Regions from separate parts of the Streptomyces sp. NPDC046197 genome, predicted to be linked through region 3. Evidence: riboswitches for the same ligand, from Rfam matches in the RefSeq annotation. Region 3 holds a riboswitch; each other region holds the start of a gene.

Region 1 (5,965 bases), on a different contig from region 3:
TGGAGTCCCACCCCGCGGCGCAGACTCGGATCGGCGCAGACCTGCTGGGCATCCACCACGCCGAGGTGTTCATCGGGATCTTCATCGGCGCGGTCACGTTCACCGGCTCGATCGTCGCGTTCCTGAAGCTCTCGGCGCGCATCAAATCCCGTCCCTTGATGCTGCCGGGCAAGAACGCGCTGAACCTCGGCGCGATCGCGGCGTTCGCCGTGCTGACCGTCTGGTTCACGATCAGCCCGAACCTGCCCCTGATGCTGGCGGTGACCGCGCTGGCGCTGGCACTCGGCTGGCACCTGGTCGCCTCGATCGGCGGCGGCGACATGCCGGTCGTCGTCTCCATGCTGAACAGCTACTCGGGCTGGGCGGCGGCAGCGGCCGGCTTCCTGCTCGACAACAACCTGCTCATCGTCACCGGCGCCCTGGTGGGCTCCTCCGGCGCCTACCTGTCCTACATCATGTGCAAGGCGATGAACCGGTCCTTCATCTCCGTCATCGCGGGCGGTTTCGGCATCGAGGCGCCGTCCGTCCGCCAGGAGGACCACGGCGAGCACCGCGAGGTGCGGGCCGTGGAGGCGGCCGACATGCTGGCCCAGGCCCGCTCGGTGATCATCACGCCCGGCTACGGCATGGCCGTCGCCCAGGCCCAGCACCCGGTCGCGGAGCTGACGCGGCAACTGCGCGAGCGGGGTGTCGAGGTCCGCTTCGGCGTCCACCCCGTCGCCGGGCGCCTGCCGGGGCACATGAACGTGCTGCTGGCCGAGGCGAAGGTGCCGTACGACATCGTGCTGGAGATGGACGAGATCAACGACGACTTCACTGACACCTCGGTCGTGCTGGTCATCGGCGCGAACGACACCGTGAACCCCGCCGCGACCGAGGATCCAGGCAGCCCGATCGCCGGCATGCCGGTGCTGCGAGTGTGGGAAGCGGAGCAGGTCATCGTCTTCAAGCGCTCCATGGCCTCCGGCTACGCAGGCGTGCAGAACCCCCTCTTCTTCCGCGAGAACAGCAGCATGCTCTTCGGCGACGCCAAACAGAGCGTGGAGGAGATCCTGCACGCACTCAGCACCGACAACCGACGCGAAGCGGCCCCGGCCGCACGCCGGGCGACGGTGGCCAGCCACTGAGTGAGGGCCTGATCCTCGGTTGTCTGTCTCATTTGGGTTGGCCGCCACGCCAGTTGGGGGTGGCTTCGTGGGTGAGGCGGAGGGGCATGAGGTTGATGGCGGCCAGTTGAATCACGGCTGCTGGTCGGTGCGGGTGGGTTTCGTGGTCGCGGGCGAGGCCCCGATGGTGCATGAGCCCGGTGGCGGCCGCCAGCAGGGGACAGACCACCGCCGTGGCGGAACAGCGAGGCGGCCGCGGACGGGGGGAGAGACCGGCGTGGCCCTGATGCCGCAGGACCGGCGCGTGCTGCGGGTGCTGTGGCGGCAGGACCCGGCGGCCGCCCACCACCTTCCCTGGAACTGCGCAACGCCCAGCAGGCCGCGATGAACCAGGCGCTGCGCACGATCCTGTCCGCCCACCGGTTCTGGATCGCCGACGGCCCGTTGGGCGAGGCTCCTCTCGTTCTTGGTCTCACCCGTTCCGATGGGTGAGACCAAGGGCGGTTGTGGTCAGCCGTGTTGCTGCACGGTTGTCAGTGCCCGGAAGCACAATGATGAAAAGTCACTCATCTGGATTAACGGGAGCAGGATGGGCAGACGCCTCGTCCCTACCGCGGTCTTCGGCAGCCCGGACTGCGATGTGCCGGGGACTTCACTGGTAAGAGCAGCTCCAGACGGCACATGATCGGCAGGCCTGCGCCGGTCGGATGCAGCTCATGCCCGGTCGAGCCGAGTTCGGCGCACTGCGCGAGCTTGTCCGCGATGAGCTTCATATGCCTCGACTTCGTGTTCGAAATCCGCACCCTGAGCTTCACCGTGACTGCCTGTCCGGGCACGTACGGCTGTGCGCAGTCTCGGCAGCTGAGCTGTCAGTGGGTGGGCAGGGGGGGGCGCGTCGTTTGAGTTCGGCAAGGTCCCCGTGGAAGACGTCCAGGCAGACCTTGGGGCCGATGCCGGCGACGGTGCCGTCCTCGCTGTACTGCCAGAAGTCCCAGCCCGAGCCGCCGGGCAGCGGGGACGGCTCGGCGGAGCCGGAGTTGTAGCGAGCGAGGCGTACTGGGTACTTTGCCAGGGCTTTGGTACCGCCGAGACAGCCGTCGACGAAGGACCGCCGTGCGTACAGGGCGGGCATCTCACCGGTCGCGGCGCGGACCCGCTCCATGAGTCGCTCACCTGCGGCACGGTCAGGTGGTGCCCGTCCTGGACGCACTGTTCCATGTCCAGTCGAAGGGCCGTCCGCCGCGGTTGTCGTGGTTCTGGTGATAGGTGTCCACGCCGTGCACGGGGTGGCCCCTGGGTCAGACGCCGTCGCGGGCGCAAGGCCGGCGCAGAACAGCCGGACAGTCAGAACGACTACAGCACCGGTGCGACGGGGCTTCGGCATGGTGGCGCCTCCAGAAGGCGGGTGGGCGGGCACCCGGGTAACGCGCGCCGGTGGGCGACGAGGTCACGGTGACCGTGCCGACGTACCGCGGCGGGGGCCGGACGTTCTTGTGACGGCCGGGCGGCGCCGCGGTCCGGCGCTGGTGCCGCTGCCGCTGCCGCTGCCGTCGAGGCGCTCGATGCCATCAGTGATCCACTGCATGTCCGTCACGGACGGGCCCCTGCTGTTGTCGTCGAAGCCGAAGCCGAGCAGCAGATAGCGGCCCTGGACCCGCGGCGAGGGGAACACCACCGCTTCCACGACGGCGCCGGGCCCCTTGTCCGTGCTGACCAGGAGTCGTCGCCGGCGAGGAACGTGACCGCCGCGGCGATCTCCCCGGCCTCCGCGAACCGGCCGACCGGGATGTGCACCAGGCGGCGCGCGGCCCGCTCAAGGTCCTTGGCGAACAGCTCCTGCTCTGGGGAACAGCGGACAGAGGCTCGGGGTCCCCACAGTCGTCCGCGGGGGCTCCGGCGTCGTCAGTGGTGGAACAGTCTGAGGCCGGTGCGGGTGAGCGTGATCTGGTGCTCGCGGCAGGCGTTTTCGACGTCGTCGGACCTGATGGATCCGCCCGGCTCGGCGATGTATTCGACGCCGTGGCGGTGGGCCTGGTCGACGTTGTCGCGGAACGGGAGTGCGCCATCGGAGACGAAGGCGACGCCGGTGAGGCGTTGCCGCCACTGCTCACGCTGATCGGGCGTCAGCGCGTCGGCTGGTGTGGACAGTACCTGCGTCAGGCGCCTGCTCTCGTTGGGGGTGAGGTCGCCCTCGATGAAGCGGATCTGCCAGTTGATGCGATCCTGGCGGCGGATGCCCGGCCGGAAGGTGAGGGCGCGCACGGCCGGGTGGCGTCGCAGCCACCAGTTGTCGACCTTGGCTCCGGCGAGACGGGTGCAGTCGACACGTGACTGCTGGCCGGCGCCGATTCCCAAGGTCATCCCGTCACGCAGGTAGCACACCGAATTGGACTGGGTGTAGCGCATGACCGCCAGCCCCAGCAGCAGGTCGTCCACTGCGGCCTTGGGCAGTGTGCCGACCACGGGGGCGTCGAGCAGGGCGGCGGAGAGCTGTACCTGATCGCGTTCCTGGACCAGGCGCAGGCCGAAGATTTCCCGCGCCTCGAACCGCGAAGGCGTGAACGTCTTGTCTGCCTCCAGGACCAGGAAGCGACCGTCCTTCTTTTTGCTGAGCCGCTCGACTGTGCCCGGCGCGTAGCCGGGCGCGATGATGCCGTCGCACACCACGCTGGTCAGCAGCTCGGCGAGCTCGATGTCGACCGGGTGGGAGACCGCGGCGAAGTCGCCATAGGAGGATTTCGGATCGGCATCCCGGGCGCGCAGGTAAGCGCTGGTTAGGGCGCCCAGGCTGTCGCCGGCGACGCCGTAGAGCCCCGCTGTGACCTCGTCGACGGGTCCGGACACGGCCACGCCGGCGGGCGAGACGTGCTTGAAGGAAGCCGCTGCCGGCCGACCGAGCGACTGGCTCGCTTCGTGCACGAGCTGCCACCCGTTGAGCGCGTCCATCAAGTTGATGAGGGATGGTTGTCCGTGCCGCACCCGGAGCGGCCACCGGCCGGGCGTCACTGGCGCGGCAGGTGCCACTGTCTGGTGCGGATTGGTTCCGTAGCGCAGTTCCATTGTCCTGGCCTCCTCAGCGGGACATCGCTGACGGAGGCGCCCAGGCGGTCGACGCTTGCGTCGGAACATGGCCGCTCCCTGGTGGTGATCCACCCTCGCCAGTTGCGGGCCGGGCCCAACTCTATCGGCAAGCAGTACGACGTGGCCGCTCAGACCGCAAAGACGCAGGGTCAACAAGGCCTTCTCGCGGCAGGTAGCCGCCGAGCGGGAGTTGGCGAGGGTGAACTGACTCAGCGGCCCGAAGTGGGTTTCGAGAAGGTTGGCCCACGAGGCGTAGGTCGGGGTGAAGCACAACTCGACCTTGTTCTTCTTCGCCCAGCAGCGGATGTCGGTGCCCTGTGGGCGGACAAGTGCGCGAAGGTGCCGGCGTTGGCTTCGAGATCGGCCGCCGTATCGGCGTGGGGGCTTCCGGCGAGCAGGGCTGCTTCGGATCACGGGGACGGCCGTCGTGCCGAAGCGCCCCGCACGGGGAAGGCACCGGTCAGTAGGGTGCCGGCGTTGAGGACGGCCTGGGACGCGGCTTCCTCGCCATGCTCCAGCCACCGCATCGGACCATGGTCAGTCGAAGAAGTGGCGGTTCTGACGCACGAAATCGGCAAAACCGACGGCTTCACGCCCCGTGAGGTCGGTGACGGTTGAAGTGACGGTCTCGGCACCACCATCGCGGTAAGCGCGGGCAACTCCTATCAGCGCGTTGACGTAGAACTCCGGCATCCCGCGGCTCAGCATTGCCGCGCGCGCTTCGTCGTCCGGCAGGCCCACGTACCGCACCGGCTTGCCAAGGACGTCGGAAAACTCTTCGGCGGCTTCAGCGTAGGTCAGTGCCTTGGGCCCGGTGAGTTCATAGACGCAGCCGTCGTGGCCATCGGTGGTGAGAACCCGCGCTGCGACACGGGCGATGTCGCCGATGTCGATGAAGCTTATGGGTGCCGTGATCAACGGGAGACTGAACTCCCCGGTCTCGCGGATGGACGGCTGGCGCAGGAAGTTTTGCAGATAGAAGTTGGGTCGCAGGATCGTCCAGGGCAAACCGGCCGCAACCAGCGACTGCTCGACGGGCTGATGCAGCCGGGCGATCGGTGAGAGTCCTTCGTCGGCCCGCCAGACCGACAGCTTCACCACGCGAACACCCACCGCACGGGCGGCTTCCAGCATGTTGAGTTCGTGCGTCGTCTGAGCGGGGCTCGTCGCGCCGAGAAGGAATACGGCGTCGACGCCATCGAGCGCAGGACCGATCGTGTCCGGCATGGCCAGATCGAGCGTCACGGCCCGACCGCCCGACTTGATCACCTGAGCCGTGGTGTGCGGATCACGGTAAGCCGCGCGCGCGGCCACGCCATCGGCATGAAGGAGAGTGAGGAGAGCCGTTCCGACGTTCCCACTCGCGCCAGTCACCAGAATCATCGTCACATCCTCCAGGCGATAGCAGTGACTTCCCAAGAATCAGAACACACTGGGATGGACGCGCGCAGGCCTGTAGTGATCTTCGAGCTGCGGCGTTCAGTGGACGTCCGCCCCAGCAGGTGTCTTTTTCGCTGCGGATGCAGGGCTTCGACGTGGTCGGCGGGTGTCGCGCGCGTTGCTGTGGAGGCCGGAGGCGATGTTCTTCACGCCGTTCATTCGCAGGGCGCCGACGGCAAAATGGCGCCAAGTCGCCAGGGAGCGCGGTGCGTTGCCGGTCTGCAGCTGGGAGGCGTCCTCGGCGAAGGTGATGTCGCGGACGTGGTGCAGGGCCTCGGTCTTCCAGTGGTCGCGGATGAGCTTCGCGAGCTGCGTGGACGTGGCCCTTGGCGGTCACA
Region 2 (5,965 bases), on a different contig from region 3:
CTCGGGGCCGGGGCCGGGGCCGGGGCCGAGGCCGGGCTCGGGCTCGGGCTCGGAGCCGGGCTGGGGCTCGGGGCCGGGCTGGGACTCGGGCTCGGAGCCGGGCTGGGGCTCGGAGCCGGGCTGGGACTCGGGGCCGGGCTGGGACTCGGGCTCGGAGCCGAGCTGGGGCTCGGGGCCGGGGTCGGGGCCCGGGGCCCGGGGCCGGGCTCGGGCTGGGGCTCGGGCTCGGAGCCGAGCTGGGGCTCGGGGCCGGGGCCGGGGCCCGGGGCCCGGGGCCGGGCTCGGGCTGGGGCTCGGGCTCGGGCTCGGAGCCGGGCTGGGGCTCGGGGCCGGGTCCGGAGCCGGGCTCGGCTCGGCACGCGGCCGGGTCTCGCCCGCCGGCGCCGGAAGGACCGGGTGAAGACCGACCTACGACGTCATGCCCGTGCCGTGTGGCAGCCAGGTGGTGATCGAGTGCGGCGTTCCGGTGCGAAGGGCGTCGCACCCGGATGCGGGCCCTCGCCGCCCGCCGCTGATCACCCCGGCTTCCACCGAGGAGAACGGACATACCAGACACCACGACCGTCTGCACATCGGCGACGCCACCGAGGTACCGCCCGTGCCGCCGCTGCGCACGCTTCCTGACGGGTCCTCGGCGCCGCCCGCAGCGCCTGAAACCACTGGCGCCGCCACCCGGTGGGCGACGTAGCCTGATTGCTCCGACCCACTCCGGACAGGGAGCGTTGTGAGCGGCGCAGACAGCGAGACGAGCGATCCGCCCGCCTGGCGGCTGCTCCTGGACTACGTACGGCCCCACCGCTGGGCCCTGTTGGCGGGGGCGCTGCTCTCGCTGGTCACCGGGGCCACCGGGTTGCTGCTGCCGCTGGTGGCGCGGGGACTGGTCGACGACCTCGCGCACGACCGCGCCGTCACGGGTGCGCTGGTGGCGATGTCGGCCCTGGTCGTCGCCAACGCGGCGATCGGTGCGCTGGGTTCGTACGTGTTGCGCCGCACCGCCGAGTCGGTGGTGCTCGGCGCCCGGCGCGCCCTGTCGTCGTATCTGCTGCGGCTGCGCATACCGGCGGTCGACCGCAGCGAGCCGGGCGACCTGATGGCCCGGATCACCTCGGACACCACGCTGTTGCGGGAGGTCACCACGGAGTCGCTGGTCGGACTCGGTACCGGCGGGCTCACGCTGGTCGCGACGGTGGTGATGATGGGCCTGGTCGACGTGGTGCTGCTGGGGGTCACCCTGGCGGTGATCCTGCTCGCGGGCACGGTGCTCGGGGTGATCGTGCCGCGCATCAACCGGGCGAGCCGGCAGGCGCAGAACGCGGTGGGCGTCATGGGCGCCTCGCTGGAGCGGGTGCTGGGCGCCCTGCGCACCGTGAAGGCGTCCGGCGCCGAGCACCGCGAGGAGCACACGCTGCACGCGGCGGCCGAGGAGTCGTGGCGGCAGAGCGTGCGCGCCGCCAAGTGGTCGGCGGCGGCGGGCAACACGGCCGGTCTGGCGATGCAGATCGCGTTCATCACGGTGCTCGCGGTGGGCGGGGCGCGGGTGGCGACCGGAGCCATCGGCGTGGGCACCCTGGTGGCGTTCCTGCTGTACGTGTTCTATCTGATGTCGCCGATCCAGCAGGTGGTCGGCGCCGTCACGCAGTACCAGACGGGCGCCGCGGCGCTGGCGCGCATCCAGGAGGCGCTGCGGCTGCCCGCCGAACCCCCGTGCCGGCCCGCGCCGTTGCCCTCCCCCGGCGCCCGGCCGGCCGCGCTCGCCTTCGTGGACGTCCGCTTCCGTTACGCCGTCGACCTGCCGTACGTCCACCACGGTGTGACCTTCTCGGTGCCCGCCCAGGGCATGACGGCGTTCGTCGGACCGTCCGGGGCGGGCAAGACCACGGTCTTCTCGCTGATCGAACGGTTCTACGAGCCCGAGTCCGGAGCGATCACCCTCGACGGCCGGAGCCTGGCCGACTGGGACCTGCCCCAACTGCGCTCCGCCATCGGTTACGTGGAGCAGGACGCGCCGGTCCTGTCGGGCTCGCTGCGGGACAACCTGCTGCTGGGCAACCCGGATGCGGACGAGGGCGCCCTGGAACGGTTGCTGAAGACGACGCGCCTGGACGGTCTGGTGGCGCGGCTGCCGAGCGGCCTGGACACGCTCGTCGGGCACCGGGGGACCAAGCTGTCGGGCGGGGAGCGCCAGCGGGTCGCGATCGCCCGCGCCCTGCTGCGCCGCCCGCGGCTGCTGCTCCTGGACGAGGCGACCTCGCAGCTGGACGCGGTGAACGAGGCGGCGCTGCGCGACACCGTGGCCGACGTGGCCCGTGCGACGACCGTCCTCGTGGTGGCGCACCGGCTGTCGACGGTGACCATGGCCGACCGGATCGTGGTCATGGACGCGGGCCGCGTCCGCGCGGTGGGCACTCACCGCGACCTGGTGGCCGCCGACCCGCTGTACGCGGAGCTGGCCGCGACACAGTTCCTGGCGACGGCGGACTGACGCCCGGGCTGCGCTTGCCGAGCCCGCCGGGGCGGAGGAGCCTCGAAGGTGAGGCTGTCGCGGCCCGTTCCTCCCCGGGCCCGCGGCCCTCGTAGGAGGTCACCATGGCTACCCCGGCAAGCCCCGCCTTCAACACCGAAACGCTGCGCCGCGGCATCGAGGCAGACACGGCGTCCACGCTCCTGTCGCTGTACGCGGACGACGCGGAGATACGCATAGTGGACCGCAACACCCAGCCCAGTCACCCGAAGATCCTGCAGGGCCGGAACGAGATCCGCTCCCTGCTCGACGACGTCTACAGCCGCGACATGAGGCACAAGCTGGAGACCTGCGTCGTACAGGGCGACCACGCCGCGTACGTCGAGTCCTGCGAATACCCCGACGGCGTCCGTGTCCTCGCCGAGTCCATGATCTCGTTGCGCAACGGCAAGATCACCGACCAGATTCTGATCCAGGCATGGGACGAGTAGGCAGGAAGGCGGCAAGGTTCCAGGTCAGTTCCCGGCTGACCTGGTCCTTCTCCGCCCGGGCGGGCCTGGGACGATCGCGCTCCGCACTGCTCGGGCGGCCGGGGCCGGCCACCGCGGCACGCCGGCTGGCGTCCGCCGTTGTGCTGCGGGCGATGCTGCGGGCGGCGCGGCCCCGTCCGCGCGCTCTGACGCCACGCGTTCTGACGCCGAGTACTCGGACGCCACGTGCTCTGACGCCGCGCGCGCTGAGACCGCGCCATGGCCGGCATCGCTGAACCGGATCCGCCCGTACGTCCCTGAAGACCGGCGCCCCTGAAGACCGGCGCCCCAGAAGAAGACCGGCGCCCCAGAAGACCGGCCAACCACCCGACTCTGCCTGCGCGTTGACCATGACCGGGCCCTGCGGTCAGGACCTGCGACGGCCCCGCGACCCCGAACGTGCGTCCTGATCGGGGCGCCTGCTCGGTTAAGGTGGGCCGGGGTCGTGACTGGCGCTGAGGTGGAGCACCACCGGGGAGCGGCCCACGCAGAGTCGAATGCCGCGCGCCTGGGCGATCCCGTCAACCGCTCAGGGAGTGGATCATGTCCCAGGCCCGGCTCATGGACGGCATCGCGCTCGCCCGCCGCATCGTCGAGGAGACCGCCGAGAAGGCGGCCGCCCTCACCGAGCGCACGGGAACGGCGCCCTGCCTCGCGACGGTGCTGGTGGGCGAGGACCCCGCCTCCGTCACCTACGTCCGGATGAAGCAGAACCGCTGCCGCCGGGCCGGCATCGCCTCGCGCCATGTGGCACTGCCGGCCGCGACCACCACGCGGGAGCTGGTCGGCACGCTCACGTCCCTGTCGGCCGACCCCGGCGTGCACGGCATCCTGCTGCAGCATCCCGTCGGCGAGCACATCGACGAGCGGGCCGCGTTCGAGGCGATCGCGCCCGAGAAGGACGTCGACGGCGTCACCTTCGCCTCGTTCGCCACGATGAGTTTCGGTCTGCCGGGCTTCGTGTCCTGCACCCCCGGAGGCATCCTGCGGCTGCTCGACGCGTACGAGGTGGACCCGGCCGGGAAGCGGGCCGTCGTCGTGGGCCGCAGCGCCATCCTCGGCAAGCCGGTCGGCATGCTGCTCCTTGCCCGCGACGCCACGGTGACGTACTGCCACTCCCGCACCCACGACCTGTCGGCCGCCGTCCGCGAGGCGGACATCGTCGTCGCCGCCGTGGGGCGGCCGCGGCTCGTCCGCGGCCAGGACATCAAGCCCGGCGCCGTCGTGATCGACGCCGGGTACAACCCGGGCACCATCGGCGACGTCGACTTCGACTCCGCCGCGGAGCGGGCCTCGCTCATCACCCCGGTGCCGGGCGGCGTCGGTCCGATGACGATCGCCACGCTGCTGGAGCAGACCGTCACCGCGGCCGCCCGGCAGCTCGGGGTGTGATCAGCGCATCCAGGCGCTGTACTGCATGACGTCCCCGGCCTGGACGCCGTACTCGGGCCCGGCGGTGGTGAAGGTCGTCTCCAGTCCCAGTACTGCCCCGGTGGCCGGGTCCATGATCAGCATCCGGCGAATGCCGGGGGCGTCGAGGACGTAGGCCTGACCGCGGCGGCCGAGCCGGTCGGTGACCCGGCCGACCGGTCGCAGGTGCCCGCCGTCGGCCAGCAGCCCGGCGAGGGCGGCGGACTCGCGCGGCCCGAGCGTCCAGTGGTCGAGCAACTCCGCCGTGGCGTCGAGCAGTTCGGTGGTGGTCGGGGAAGTGCTGTGCGCCACCTCGGCGAGATAGGCGCGCAGGTGTGCTGGGTCGTGCGGCGGCGACGACTCGGGCGGGGCGTCGCTCCAACTCGGCGGGTAGGTCCGGTCGCTGAGGACATGGCCGTCGGCGACCCGGCGCGCCGCGCCGCCCTCGTCGGTGAGGACCGGGCGGCCCGGGTGGCGCGGGTCGGTCGCGACCACGAGTTCGGTGCGGCTGCCGTCGGCCCGCCATCGCACGACGCGCTCCTCGGGCAGGGTGACCGGCGGCCTGTCGTCCTCCATGCCGAGGCTCCACGACTGCACGTGGGTGCCCTTGCGCAGGCCCGGCGCGCCGTCGGCGGCGGCCGCCCGGGCGCGCTCGGCGAGCCGGTCCAGGGGTACGGGGGTGGAGCCGGCCTGCACCACCAGGGGGCGGGGGGCGGCGACGGCTGGCGCGGTGCTCGGGCCGGAGAGCAGCAGTGCCGACACTGTGGCGGCGACGACGGCCGTGGCCGCCAGCCCCCAGACGGCCTTCCGGAGGGGACGGCGGCTCGGGGTTTCCTCGCGCAGCAGCCGGTTGAGGTGCCGCTCGGCACGGTGGTCGAGGGGGCCGTCGCCGAAGTGGGGGCCGTCCGCGGGTACGGGGTTGGCGCGGCGCAGCAGTTCGAGTTCGTCAGTCATGGCCGTGGTCCTTGGTGGAGGTGACGAGCGGGGGGCGCATGCGGTCGATCTCCGCTCTCAGCCGGCGGCGGGCGCGGTGCAGCCGCATGGCCGCCGCCCGGCGGCCGCAGCCGAGCACGACGGCGACCTCGTCGACGTCGAGTTCCTCCCACGCGGTCAGGCGCAGTACCTCCTGGTCGGCCGGGGAGAGCCGGAGGAGCGCCTCGTGCACCCAGGCGCCCGGCAGCTCCGCGTCCGGGCCGGCCACCGTGTGCCGGCCGTGTGCGGTCTGCTCGTGGCCCAGCCGGTCGACCAGCCGGCGGCGCCGTCCGTAGCCGCGTACCGCGTTCGCCAGGCAGTTGCGCGCCACGCCGTACAGCCACGGCAGCGGGGACGGCGGCAGGTCGGCCCGGCGCCGCCACGCCACGGTGAACACCTCCGCCACCACTTCCTCCACCTCGCTCGCCCGGCCGTCCAGTCGCCGCGCGACATAGCGGCTGACCGCCCAGTAGCACGCGCGATAGGCAGCGGCGAAGTCCTCGTCGTTGCTCATGTCCCGTTCGTGTCCGGCACCCGTAGGAACGTCACACCCGTCGCTGTGACGCTCGTCGCCCCCGTTCGAGTCGACGCC
Region 3 (5,965 bases):
CGGGCCACCACCGAACCGCTGGACGCCCTCGTCGTCGGCTACGGCACCCCACCGGACCACGCCTGGGCGGGTGCGCTGGACGCGCTGTGCCGGGTGCTGCCGTGAGGCGCCGCCGTCACGCCTCCTCGACCGGGGCCTCCCCGAAGCGGGCCAGTGCCAGTGCCCCGGCCACCGCCACCGCGAAGCCCACCACCGCGAGCCAGGTCAGGCCCTCCCGCGTGCGGTCGCCGAGCCACACCACGCCCACGGCCGCGGGCCCGATGGTCTCCCCGATCACCATGCCCGCGGTGGCCGTGGTCACCGCGCCGCGCTGCAGGGCCATGGTCAGCAGCACGAAGGCGCCGACACTGCCGAGGACCAGGGCGTACGTCGCCGGGTTGGTGAGCAGGACCGACGGGGTGAGCGAGTCGATCAGGCGCACCGCGACCTCGACCACGCCGAACCCGAATCCGGCCCCCAGCCCGAGCAGCAGTCCCTGCCCGCGGCCCGCGAGCCGGCTGCTCAGCGCGCCCAGCACCAGGACCGCGACCGAGGTGACGAGCATCGCCCACTTCAGCACCGGCGACCCCTCCCGGCTGCCCTCCGCCCCCGAGGCCAGCCCCAGCATCGCCATCCCGGCGCAGACCACGCCGACCGCGCTCCACTCCACCCCGCTCAGGCGTGCCCGAAGCAACCGGGCGGCGGCCACCGCCGTCACCGCGAGGCTCGACGCGAGGGCCGCGCCGACCACGTAGATCGGAAGCGACCGCAGCGCAATGATCTGCAGCAGGAACCCGAGGCCGTCCAGCGCCAGCCCCGCCAGGTACCGCCACTGACGCACCGCGCGCAGGAACAGCGCCGCGTCCGAGCCGCCGCCCGTGCCGGCGGCTCGCGCGGCGACCGCCTGGAGCACCGTCGCCGTACCGAAACAAACCGCCGCACCAAGCGCACACACCATTCCAAACAGCACGAAGCGACTGTAGGGGAGCGCTAGATCCGCGGCCCGACCGGGTACCGGTTCTCACCTGTCTCTAGTCTTTCTGCCGGCAACCGGCGAAGGACCGGTCGACCGAGGGCACGTCCAACGGGGAGAACGGGAGACGGGACATGCGGGACATGGGGGACGCACACCGGCGGCTTCGCTCGGGCACGGTCGTACTCGGCGGCATGGGGCTGCTCGCAGCCGCACTCACCGCCTGCTCCTCCGAACCGGACCAGCGCTGCGTCGACCGCGACAGCTACACCGCGGCCAGGGGTTACCGGATCGTCTCCGACAAGAACTGCAGGTCCGCCAAGACCGCCGTCGACGGCACCTGGTACTACGGCGGCAGGAAGAACGGCGGCTGGATCAGTGGCGGTTCCTTCACCACGCCCCGCAAGGGCTCGGGCGGCTCCGGCGGTTCGAGCGGTGGCCACGGCAGCGGCGTCCACCGCGGTGGCTTCGGCGGTGGCAAGGGCAGCTCCGGCGGCTGACGAGGGCCCAAGGCGGCACAGGCGGCACAGGCAGGACGGGCACAGGCGGCACAGGCAGGACGGCACAGGCGGCAGAGACGGCAGAGACGGCAGACATGGAACGGCGAACGATCGAACCCCGGCCGGGCTGGCAGCAGACCGTGGAGGCACAGGGGCTCATCTACCCCCTCACCCGCCACCCCGACGGCTCCCTCCTTCCCTACTGGGACGAGAGCGCCCACTACGTCTTCGGCCTCCCCGAGGTGGAGGCGCTGGAGGAGGCCGTCGGGGAACTCCACCGCATGTGCCTCGCGGCGGCGGACCACATCGTCACCGCCGACCGCTTCGCCGACCTCGGCATCACCGACCCGCGCCTGGCCGAGGCGGTTTCCGAGGCATGGCACCGGCGGGCCGACCTCCCTTCCCTCTACGGCCGTTTCGACCTGCGCTACGACGGCACCGGCCCGGCGAAACTGCTCGAGTACAACGCCGACACCCCCACCTCCCTCGTCGAGGCCGCCTCGCCCCAGTGGTTCTGGATGGAGGAGCGCTTCCCCGGCGCCGACCAGTGGAACTCCCTCCACGAACGCCTCGTCGCCGCCTGGAAGAAGCAGGCCCCGCTGCTGCCGCCCGGCCCGCTCCACTTCGCGCACTCCAGCGCCGACGAACTCGGCGAGGACCTCATGACGGTGGCCTACCTGAAGGAGACCGCCGAGCAGGCAGGGCTCGACACCGACTGGATCTCGATGGAGGAGATCGGCTGGGACACGTTGTCCGGGCGGTTCGTGGACAACGACCTCCGGTTCATCCGCAGCATCTTCAAGCTCTACCCGTGGGAATGGCTCACCACCGACCGCTTCGCCGGCCACGTCCTCGACACCCTCGACAACGGCGGCGGGACCGGCAGCACCCTGTGGATCGAACCCGCCTGGAAGATGCTCCTCAGCAACAAGGCGCTCCTGGCCATCCTGTGGGAGCTGTATCCCGGGCACCCGAACCTGCTGCCCGCCCACCTGGACGGCCCGCGCGGGCTGGCGGCGACGACCGGGTACGTCGCCAAACCGCTGCTGGGCAGGGAGGGAGCCGGCGTGACCGTCCACGGGCCCGGCACCGACCCCGTGGTCCGCGACGAGCCCTGCTGCTACCAGGCCCTGGCCCCCCTGCCCGCCTTCGACGGCAACCACGTCGTCCTCGGCGCCTGGGTCGTCGACGGCGAGGCCGCGGGCCTGGGCATCCGTGAGTCCGCGGGCCTGGTCACGGACGAGTACGCCCGCTTCCTGCCGCACGTGATCCTCTGAAGGCGAACCCCCGGCTCGGAGCGGGCCCGATCCGCCGCACAGGCCCTACCCGCCCAGCACCCCGCGCAGCTGGTCCAGGCCCCAGTCCAGGTCCTCCTTGCTGATCACCAGGGGCGGGGCGATCCGGATCGTCGAGCCGTGGGTGTCCTTCACCAGGACGCCCCGGTCCATCAGCTTCTCGGAGATCTCCCGGGCCGTGCCGAGCGCCGGGTCGACGTCGACGCCCGCCCACAGGCCGCGCCCGCGAACCGCCGTCACCCGCCCGGTGCCGGCCAGCAGCCCCAGCTCCCGGTGCAGGTGCTCACCGAGCTCCGCGGCCCGCGCCTGGAACTCGCCCGACCGCAGCATCGCCATCACCTCCAGCGCCACCGCGCACGCCAGCGGGCTCCCGCCGAACGTCGACCCGTGCTCGCCCGGCCGGAACACCCCGAGCACGTCGCGCGACGACACCACCGCGGACACCGGCACGATCCCGCCCCCGAGCGCCTTCCCCAGCACGTACACATCCGGTACGACACCCTCGTGCTCGCAGGCGAAGGTCCGGCCCGTGCGGCCCAGCCCCGACTGGATCTCGTCGGCCACGAACAGCACGTTCCGCTCCCGCGTCAGCTCCCGCACCGCCGCCAGATAGCCGGCCGGTGGAACCAGGACCCCCGCCTCCCCCTGGATCGGCTCGAGCAGCACGGCGACCGTGTTCTCCGTGACCGCCGACCGCATCGCCGTCATGTCCCCGTAGGGCACGATCTCGAACCCCGGCGTGTACGGCCCGAAGTCCGACCGCGCCTCCGGGTCGGTGGAGAAGCTGATGATCGTCGTCGTCCGCCCGTGGAAGTTGTTGCCCGCCACCACGATCTTCGCCATTTCGCCGGGCACGCCCTTGACCCGGTAGCCCCACTTCCGGGCCGTCTTCACGGCCGTCTCGACCGCCTCCGCACCCGTGTTCATCGGCAGCACCGTCTGCATCCCGCACAGCTCGGCCAGCTGCCCGCAGAACGCGCCGAACAGGTCGTGGTGGAACGCCCGCGAGGTCAGCGTCACCCGCTCCATCTGCGCCTTGGCCGCCTCGACCAGCCGCCGGTTGCCGTGCCCGAAGTTCAGCGCCGAGTAGCCGGCCAGCAGATCGAGATACCGGCGGCCCTCCACGTCGGTCATCCAGGCCCCGTCAGCGGTGGCGATCACCACCGGCAGCGGGTGGTAGGTGTGCGCGCTGTGGGCGTCGGCGGCGGCGATGAGGTCTTCCGTAGTGGTCACGGCAGCTCCCGGGGATGAGGGTCACCCCCTTCCTATCCTCGCTCGCATGCCGGACGCGGCAGACTCCCCGTCCGGCACGCCCGGTAGGCTGATCAACGGGCCGTGACTGGCGCGCTTGGGATGGGACCGACCATCGGGGAGCGGCCCGGAGACAAGCGATTGTGAGCCGTGCGCCTGGGCCAACCGTGAACGCTGTACACACGCCGTCCGGAGGTCCCCATGCCAGAGCAGCCCCTCTCCACCGAGTCCACCGCCTTCCGCGCCGCCCTCGACGTGATCCGCGCCGTGGAGCCGCGGGTCGCCGACGCCATCGGCCAGGAGGTCACCGACCAGCGCGAGATGCTCAAGCTGATCGCCTCCGAGAACTACGCCTCCCCGGCCACCCTCCTGGCGATGGGGAACTGGTTCAGCGACAAGTACGCCGAGGGCACCGTCGGCCGCCGCTTCTACGCCGGCTGCCGCAACGTCGACACCGTGGAGTCGCTCGCCGCCGAGCACGCCAAGGAGCTCTTCGGCGCCGCCCACGCCTATGTCCAGCCGCACTCCGGCATCGACGCCAACCTCGTCGCCTTCTGGGCCGTCCTCGCCCAGCGGGTCGAGGCCCCGGCCCTGGAGAAGGCCGGTGTCCGCCAGGTCAACGACCTCTCCGAGGCCGACTGGGCCGAGCTGCGCCGAGCCTTCGGCAACCAGCGCATGCTCGGCATGTCCCTGGACGCCGGTGGCCATCTCACCCACGGCTTCCGCCCGAACATCTCCGGCAAGATGTTCGACCAGCGCTCCTACGGCACCGACCCGGCCACCGGTCTGATCGACTACGCGGCCCTGCGCGCCTCCGCCCGCGAGTTCAAGCCGCTGATCATCGTCGCCGGGTACTCCGCCTACCCCCGTCTGGTGAACTTCCGGATCATGCGCGAGATCGCCGACGAGGTCGGCGCCACGCTCATGGTCGACATGGCCCACTTCGCGGGCCTGGTCGCGGGCAAGGTCCTCACCGGCGACTTCGACCCGGTCCCGCACGCCCAGATCGTCACCACCACCACCCACAAGTCGCTGCGCGGCCCGCGCGGCGGCATGGTCCTGTGCGACGACTCCCTCAGGGACCAGGTCGACCGCGGCTGCCCGATGGTCCTCGGCGGTCCGCTCCCGCACGTCATGGCGGCCAAGGCCGTCGCCCTCGCCGAGGCCCGGCAGCCCTCCTTCCAGGACTACGCCCAGCGCATCGTCGACAACTCCAGGGCCCTCGCGGAAGGCCTGATGCGCCGGGGCGCCACCCTGGTCACCGGCGGCACGGACAACCATCTGAACCTGATCGACGTGGCCTCGTCCTACGGCCTCACCGGCCGCCAGGCGGAAGCGGCGCTGCTGGACTCCGGCATCGTCACCAACCGCAACGCGATCCCGGCCGACCCCAACGGCGCCTGGTACACCTCCGGCATCCGCATCGGCACCCCGGCGCTGACCACGCGCGGCCTCGGCACCGCCGAGATGGACGAGGTGGCGGGCCTGATCGACCGGGTCCTGACCACCACACAGCCGGGCACGACCAAGTCGGGTGCCCCGTCCAAGGCCGCCCACGTCCTGGACGAGAAGACCGCGGAGGAGATCGCCCAGCGGGCGACGGACCTGGTGGCGGGCTTCCCGCTGTACCCGGAGATCGACCTGGGCTGAGCCGGCCCGCAGGGGCGCGGGGCCGCATGGGTGTGCGGCCCCGCGGCGCGGGTGCGATCGGCCCACCACGGTCCGCAGTTCCCCACGCACCGACCCCCCCGCGCTCTCTGAGACAATGAAAGACATGGCGACTGACCGACCCCGCGTGCTCTCCGGAATCCAGCCCACGGCAGGCTCGTTCCACCTCGGCAACTACCTCGGCGCCGTCCGCCAGTGGGTGGCCCTGCAGGAGTCCCACGACGCGTTCTACATGGTCGTCGACCTCCACGCGATCACGGTCCCGCAGGACCCGGAGGAGCTCCGCGCCAACACCCGGC

The links. Region 3 has a riboswitch for ZMP and ZTP ahead of AB0A61_RS04545 (glycine hydroxymethyltransferase). Riboswitches for the same ligand answer to the same signal wherever they lie in the genome.
Region 1: linked by a shared signal. The riboswitch ahead of AB0A61_RS32100 (phosphoribosylaminoimidazolecarboxamide formyltransferase) and the one ahead of AB0A61_RS04545 (glycine hydroxymethyltransferase) in region 3 are both predicted to bind ZMP and ZTP.
Region 2: linked by a shared signal. The riboswitch ahead of AB0A61_RS14000 (bifunctional 5,10-methylenetetrahydrofolate dehydrogenase/5,10-methenyltetrahydrofolate cyclohydrolase) and the one ahead of AB0A61_RS04545 (glycine hydroxymethyltransferase) in region 3 are both predicted to bind ZMP and ZTP.

What each region holds. Positions count from the first base shown of each region.
Region 1 is NZ_JBEYZY010000031.1:70,837-76,801, reverse strand. It holds gene pntB (Re/Si-specific NAD(P)(+) transhydrogenase subunit beta) at 1-1,127, shown strand, start outside; partial or broken gene AB0A61_RS32125 (IS5/IS1182 family transposase) at 1,156-1,302, opposite strand; gene AB0A61_RS32120 (hypothetical protein) at 1,425-1,598, shown strand; gene AB0A61_RS32115 (GH25 family lysozyme) at 1,918-2,268, opposite strand; gene AB0A61_RS32110 (hypothetical protein) at 2,554-2,790, opposite strand; partial or broken gene AB0A61_RS32105 (short-chain dehydrogenase) at 2,823-2,945, opposite strand; gene AB0A61_RS32100 (phosphoribosylaminoimidazolecarboxamide formyltransferase) at 3,009-4,235, opposite strand; ZMP/ZTP riboswitch at 4,198-4,282, opposite strand; gene AB0A61_RS32095 (SDR family oxidoreductase) at 4,725-5,570, opposite strand.
Region 2 is NZ_JBEYZY010000008.1:137,575-143,539, forward strand. It holds gene AB0A61_RS13990 (ABC transporter ATP-binding protein) at 725-2,482, shown strand; gene AB0A61_RS13995 (nuclear transport factor 2 family protein) at 2,587-2,952, shown strand; ZMP/ZTP riboswitch at 3,427-3,512, shown strand; gene AB0A61_RS14000 (bifunctional 5,10-methylenetetrahydrofolate dehydrogenase/5,10-methenyltetrahydrofolate cyclohydrolase) at 3,535-4,383, shown strand; gene AB0A61_RS14005 (CU044_5270 family protein) at 4,384-5,355, opposite strand; gene AB0A61_RS14010 (sigma-70 family RNA polymerase sigma factor) at 5,348-5,887, opposite strand.
Region 3 is NZ_JBEYZY010000002.1:397,387-403,351, forward strand. It holds gene AB0A61_RS04520 (PLP-dependent aminotransferase family protein) at 1-105, shown strand, start outside; gene AB0A61_RS04525 (hypothetical protein) at 116-937, opposite strand; gene AB0A61_RS04530 (hypothetical protein) at 1,096-1,452, shown strand; gene AB0A61_RS04535 (glutathionylspermidine synthase family protein) at 1,548-2,729, shown strand; gene rocD (ornithine--oxo-acid transaminase) at 2,775-3,980, opposite strand; ZMP/ZTP riboswitch at 4,073-4,167, shown strand; gene AB0A61_RS04545 (glycine hydroxymethyltransferase) at 4,200-5,648, shown strand; gene trpS (tryptophan--tRNA ligase) at 5,773-5,965, shown strand, end outside.